3 regions of the Parapedobacter sp. GCM10030251 genome follow, and region 1 is predicted to be linked to each of the others. Evidence: riboswitches for the same ligand, from Rfam matches in the RefSeq annotation. Region 1 holds a riboswitch; each other region holds the start of a gene.
The links. A riboswitch is a leader RNA that binds a small molecule or an ion and turns the genes downstream of it on or off. The one in region 1 is predicted to bind thiamine pyrophosphate.
Positions count from the first base shown of each region.

Region 2: linked by a shared signal. The riboswitch ahead of thiS (sulfur carrier protein ThiS) and the one ahead of ACFQRK_RS13690 (TonB-dependent receptor) in region 1 are both predicted to bind thiamine pyrophosphate.
Region 3: linked by a shared signal. The riboswitch ahead of thiM (hydroxyethylthiazole kinase) and the one ahead of ACFQRK_RS13690 (TonB-dependent receptor) in region 1 are both predicted to bind thiamine pyrophosphate.

Region 1 is NZ_JBHTDN010000004.1:339,927-342,193, reverse strand. Features, by position in the region: gene ACFQRK_RS13690 (TonB-dependent receptor) at 1-1,462, opposite strand, end outside; TPP riboswitch at 1,515-1,642, opposite strand; gene ACFQRK_RS13685 (endo-1,4-beta-xylanase) at 1,821-2,267, shown strand, end outside.
Region 2 is NZ_JBHTDN010000004.1:62,840-65,106, reverse strand. Features, by position in the region: gene ACFQRK_RS12450 (Mrp/NBP35 family ATP-binding protein) at 1-965, shown strand, start outside; TPP riboswitch at 995-1,099, shown strand; gene thiS (sulfur carrier protein ThiS) at 1,144-1,347, shown strand; gene thiC (phosphomethylpyrimidine synthase ThiC) at 1,374-2,267, shown strand, end outside.
Region 3 is NZ_JBHTDN010000001.1:717,669-719,935, reverse strand. Features, by position in the region: gene thiD (bifunctional hydroxymethylpyrimidine kinase/phosphomethylpyrimidine kinase) at 1-37, opposite strand, end outside; gene thiE (thiamine phosphate synthase) at 34-675, opposite strand; gene thiM (hydroxyethylthiazole kinase) at 665-1,465, opposite strand; TPP riboswitch at 1,538-1,630, opposite strand; gene ACFQRK_RS02990 (aldo/keto reductase) at 1,720-2,267, shown strand, end outside.

The DNA of each region.
Region 1 (2,267 bases):
CGAGGTAATCACGTGCGGTAAATAACGGGTGACGCGACCAGACAATGTCACCATAATGTCCACCTTCGTACTGGTTGTAAGCCCCTCCCCATGTAACTTCAAAACTCCCGGCAGGTTTATATACCAAGGAATAAGTTCCGCCGTAAAAGTGATTGTCCAGCCATCGCTGGCGTACAAGATCGGTCTCTTCAATGGTATTTTCTCCGACGATAACCGGGGACAACCCATAGTCGGCCAATTCATCGCGATCCCGGAACTGTTCATAATAGCCCTTTCCACGCGTGTAATGCAAGGCGGTGTTCAGAGTCAACCGGCTTGACAGGGTCGAAGAAAACAGCAGTTGGTAATGAGTTTGCCGGTAGTTATCCGTTTCGTTGTCATACAAGTATTTGTTATATCTCCGGTCCGATTTTGATAGGTTTTCAATCTCGTACTCGGTAAGCCCGTCGTCTGCTGCATAGGCTTCCATCGCCTGCACATCACCGGTAAGCCGGGATTCCGGCGTTCCGTACCAAGCTTGATAGGTTTTTTCTTTCCCGCCGAACACATTGGCACGGAGCAGGCTGTTTTTGCCATACCACGCTCCGGACAGGAAAAAAGATTGCAGATCGGATGTAGCCCGATCGATATAACCGTCGCTCTTGATGCGCGACATCCGCCCATCGAAGGTGAATTTGTCATCGATTAGCCCCGTCCCCAACCGTATGGTATTTTTCCAGGAATTGTAGGAGCCAAACGAATTATCCAATTCCGCATACGGGTCTTTGTTGAGTGTGTTGGTTTGGAAATTTAGGCTGGCCCCGAAAGCGCCGGCACCATTCGTCGACGTCCCGACACCCCGTTGGATCTGCACGTTGTCAACCGATGAAGCAAAATCGGGAAGATTCACAAAAAATGATCCCAAGCTCTCTGCATCATTTAGCGGGATGCCATTGACGGTAACGTTGGTACGCTGACCATCGCTACCCCGTATGCGCATACTGGTATATCCGATTCCTGCTCCCGCGTCGGAAGAAATGACTACCCCAGGTGTTTGGTCAAGTAAATACGGGATGTCCTGTCCGAGGTTGTTTTTCTCAATGTCCGTTTTGCTCAGGTTTTTATAGGTCGTTGCCGTGTTTTCAGTGGCACGTGTAGCCTGGACAACGACTTCGTCTGTTAACAATGCGGCTCTTTCCATTGAAAAGCGGATCCGCTCGTCTCCTGATACGGTCAGTTCGCGGTACTGCGACTGGAACCCGAGGTAACTTACTCCAATGGTATACGTATCCGGCTTCAGATTCCGGATGTACACCCTGCCTTCGGCGTCGGTTTGTCCACTGTAGGCCGTTCCGGAAACCCGTACCGAAGCCCCCGCCATCGGTTTGTCGGCTACGAACACCTCTACCGTGAGGCCATGTTGAGCGAGAACGATAGCCACGTGCAAAAAAAACGCAATCCCTGCGATTAATTTTTTTACCATCTTTATTGTAATTTTTCGTTAAACACAACTGCCACAAGGGGTTCATGACAGTCCAATTATTTAACTTACCTCCCTACGCCGGCATTATCCGGATCAGGTGCATGGCACTCATGCCATTGGGTATGATCTCAGCCTTTATTTGTGTTTGTCGGTACAAACAAGGCACCCCTAAATGATAGGTGCAAAGATATACTTATTTTTTCAATGATGAAAAGCAAAGCGTTTAGCAACATCGGGCACCGATTGAGGCGGTTATCAACGAAACCAGGTTATTCCAAATAAAACTAGATATTTGATTCCTATTTACACTTATAGGCTTTCATGGTATTCCTGAAATAGTTATTAAGGTCGAACAACAATGAACACAAAAACCGGACTTTTACGATTACCCCTCTATACCGGGTTGATACTCCTCTGCCATAGTTCCGTAATTTTTAAGCTCTACAGCCAGCAAGCCAGCAATGCCTCGTTGAAAGAAACGTTTGCCGCTGATTTCCTGATCGGAACCGCATTGAATAGCCGTCAGATTAAGGCCACAGATGGAGCCGAATTGCAGCTTATCCAGGGGCAGTTTAACGCCGCTACACCCGAAAATTTAATGAAAGCACAGTTACTACAGCCGCAATGGAACCGTTACGAATTCGAAGAGGCCGACCGATTTATAGCGTTTGCAACTAAACACAACATGAAGATAAACGGCCACGCACTGATCTGGCATAGTCAATTGCCAAGGTTTATGCAGCAGATGGAAGATGTGGATTCCGTGCGCCAATACTTTGTCAGACACATTCGTACCGTTGCCGGT
Region 2 (2,267 bases), 280 kb from region 1:
AAATCACACCGTCGAAAATCCGTTTTGACGTGGTGCTTACCACACCTGCGTGTCCATTGAAGGGACACATCGAACATGCCTGCCGTAATGCGATTTCGCTATTCGTAGATAAAAACATTGCGGTTGACATTAACATGACCTCCCGGGTTGTTGGCTCCAAAAGCAGCCAATTATCGCAAATAAAGAATATTATCCTCGTAGCCTCCGGCAAGGGAGGCGTCGGCAAATCTACCGTCGCAGCCAATCTGGCATTAGCCTTGCACGCCGAGGGTGCAAAAACCGGTTTGCTTGACGCGGATATTTATGGCCCTTCACTGCCTATTATGTTCGGACTGGAAGGTGCCCGTCCCAAAGCTTCCAAAACCGCGGACGGCAAGACAAAAATCGAGCCGATCGAAAAATTCGGCTTGAAATTGTTGTCTCTTGGCTTTTTTACGGACCCCAATCAGCCCGTTCCGTGGCGAGGCCCGATGGTAAGTACGGCTGTCAAACAACTGTTTAATGACGCCGATTGGGGAGAACTGGATTATTTAATAGTAGATTTACCGCCGGGAACGGGCGACGTGCATATTACCGTGGCTCAAGGTTTTCCTGTTTCGGGAGCCCTTATAGTCACTACTCCTCAAAATGTAGCCTTGGCCGATGCGGTACGGGGTATCGGTATGTTCCTGATGGATTCCATAAACATTCCGTTACTGGGCATCGTAGAAAATATGGCTTACTTCACACCAGCGGAATTGCCGGATCACAAGTACTATATTTTTGGCAAAGACGGCGGTAAGCGTCTGGCTGAACGGTTCAACGCCCCGTTCCTGGGTGAAATCCCCCTGGTCAAAAGCATCAGTGATTCGGGTGATAATGGGCTACCTGTTATGCTGGACGAGGATAGTCCCGCACGCCCGGCGTTCTTGGAAATCGCCGGTAAAGTAGCCCAACAAATAGCGATTACGCAAGCCGTTATTTGATAATATCACCGAAAACCCTATCTTTGACTCCCATGCTTTAGGGGTGCTTTCCCGTTTGTAAAACGGGAGGCTGAGAATAACCCTCAAAACCTGCTCAGGATAATGCCTGCGAAGGGAAAAGTAACGGAACCTCACACCTATCGGTGGCTTCCTAAGGCATAAGTGAATATATGCCGTTATGGAAATCATTATCAATCAACAAAAAGTTCAAGTTCATCCGGGAATCACGCTCGCAAACGTGTTGCGAGATTACGGTGCCCAGCAACCTAAAGGCACGGCCGTGGCCGTTAATGAAACCGTCATTCCCCGAAAACAGTGGGATATCACCGTACTCCAGCCCAACGATCGGATTATCGTCGTCAAAGCGGCCCAAGGGGGATAAGGCAATATCGTCAAACAACAACCGCTATGAAAACTGAAAAACTTCCCAACGAAACGACCATTACCCGGACACCGTTTCCCGGTTCGAAGAAAATCTATGTAAATGGAAGCACACCCGACATCCGTGTGCCCATGCGCGAGATTTCACTTTCCAAAACCACCGACCGCTTCCGGAACGACGTAGAGGACAACCCGCCCGTGACCGTGTATGACACCAGTGGACCCTATACGGATCCATCCATTGACATTGATGTGCGGAAGGGCATTCCCCGAATCCGCGAACATTGGATTGCCGACCGCCAAGACACCGAATTGCTGCAAGGTGTCAGCTCGCGTTACGGCCAATCGCGGCTTTCTGACCCTACATTAGACCACCTACGGTTTGAACACCCTGCAAAGCCCCGTGCGGCTAAAGTGGGGAAGAATGTATCGCAGATGCACTATGCACGCCGGGGCACTATCACCCCTGAGATGGAGTTTGTGGCCATCCGGGAGAACCAGCGGTTGGAAGCATGCTATCGTAACGATAACGCTGCGTGGAAGCAACACAAAGGACATAATTTCGGGGCATACGTGCATAATGGATTCATTACACCGGAATTTGTACGGCAGGAAATCGCCCTGGGAAGGGCGGTATTGCCGGCCAACATCAACCATCCCGAAACGGAACCCATGATCATTGGCCGCAATTTTCTGGTGAAAATCAATGCAAACATCGGTAATTCGGCAGTGACATCGAGCATCGAAGAGGAAGTGGAGAAGATGGTGTGGGCAACCCGTTGGGGCGCCGATACCGTGATGGATCTCTCCACGGGCAAGAACATCCATGAGACCCGCGAGTGGATTATCCGCAACTCGCCGGTGCCGATCGGTACCGTACCGATTTACCAGGCGCTGGAAAAGGTCAACGGGAAGGCTGAG
Region 3 (2,267 bases), on a different contig from region 1:
TCAATACGGAGGGGTAACGAAAGCTCTTTACATTCATATTGTGTTGTTAATAAGTTCTGTCAATTCACGAGCTGCCTCATAGGGACTATCCGCGGAGCAGATCGCCGAAACAACGGCAACGCAATTGGCGCCAGCCTGCATGACTTCTACCACATTATCGCGGTTCATGCGACCTATGGCAACCAGGGGCTTTCCGGTTTGTTGGCGGATTTTCCGTATCCCTTCTATACCCCATTCGGTCAGCGTGTCGCGCTTGGTAGGGGTACTGAAAACCGGGCTGATTCCCAAATAATCGGCTGCTTCGGTTTCGCGGCTATCTAGTTGTTCCAACTGCTCAATTGAATAACCGACCAAACCGGCGCCCTCCCAAATTTTGCGGACTGCCTGCGGGCGCACGTCGTTCCGGCCTACATGGATACCGGCTGCTCCCAACTGCATGGCCACGTCCAGATTATCGTTGATCACCAGCGGCACACCATAGCGATCGGTCACCGCCTTCAATCGGGTGGCATTTCTCAAAAACGCTTTTGTTTCGAGCTCCTTTTCGCGCAGCTGAAGTATTTCCACCCCGCCAAGGATCGCTTGTTCGGCCACCCAGACGAAGTCCCGGCCACGACAATCCGCCTCGGAAATCACCAAATACAACCGGTATGGAAATAAGGCACTAAATTGCATAAGATATCCGGATCCCTTTAACAAACTCTTCTTCCGTAATGCCGTACAATTTGTCGAGTAAGTTAACCTGCAAGCTGCCGGGGCCAGCACTCACTGCAGCCGCCAATTCACCGCTGATGCCTAAGAGTGCCATGGCCGCACTAACTGCTTCCATGGTATCCGTTACCACGGCAACAAAAGCGCCGATAATTGCAGTAGCGGAACAACCCAATCCGGTAACCTTGGTCATCAGCCGGTCGCCATTATCGATACGCACCGGCGGGCCTTCTCCAACCACAAGGTCCGTCTCTCCAGAGATGCACACAACGCTGCCATACTGCTCCGCGATAAACCGTGCTGCATCCAACGCTTCTTCACTGGCGGCGGTACTGTCCACCCCTTTGGTGGTTTTGCGATTCACCTTGGCCAAGGCCATAATTTCAGATGCATTGCCCCTGACCACCGTAGGCCGCATGGCCAGCAATTGGCTGAGAGCCTGATCGCGGTACGGGGTTGCCCCCGCCCCGACGGGATCGAGCACCCAGGGTTTGCCGGAACGCTGGGCGATGGCCGATGCCTGCAACATTGCCCCAAGCCAGTGTTCATCCAGTGTGCCGATGTTGATCACCAACGACTGGCAAATCTGAACCATGTCAGCCATTTCGCTTTCCGCGTGCGCCATGATTGGCGACGCACCCACCGCTAGAAGCGCATTGGCGGTAGTATTCATCACCACAAAATTTGTAATGTTCTGCACCAGCGGAGATTGCCGCCTTACAATCTGTACGTGATTCCAAAGTCGCTTTTCCATGTTTAAATCTCTAAATCAATGGCTAAAGCGGGTTCCTTTGGAACGATTGGAAGCGATTCGTCACAGGATGGGCATGACGACGGAACTTTTCCCTACGCCGGTATGAGCCGGATCAGGTTCAAAGGGTCTTTCTCAATTCTTTTCAGAATACCCCTAAAGCCGCATCAAAGATATAAAAAAATAGTGGTTTTTTTTTCACGCAGACCAAACAATAACAATCCCAAAACTTTAGTTTAAATAAGGAGAAAGGAAATATGATGACAACACCAGCCACATATAAAATAGGCGGCCAACTGGAAATCAACCGGATGGGCTTCGGAAGCATGCAACTTACAGGCCCCGGGGTGTGGGGCGACGCACCCGACCGTGAACTCGCCAAGCGTGTGCTGCTTTCCGCCGTTGAATCGGGAGTCAATTTCATCGATACAGCCGACTCGTACGGTCCGCACACCAATGAGAAGCTCATCCGGGAAGCATTGTCCCTGCATTATCCAGACATCGTCGTGGCTACAAAAGGCGGATTGGAGCGCACGGGGCCAAACCAATGGCCTGTCAATGGCCGGCCAGAACATATACGGCAAACCATCGACGACAGCCTCCAGCGATTGGGCAAGGATGAAATTCAACTATGGCAGCTGCATCGCATAGACCCTGATATACCGATCGAGGAAACGCTTGGGCCGGTGGCTGAAGCCGTGAAGGCCGGAAAAATCCTACATGTAGGCCTTTCAGAAGTGGGTATTTCCGATATCGAACGTGCCGAAAAGGTGGTGCCTATCGCCTCCGTACAGAACCTCTACAA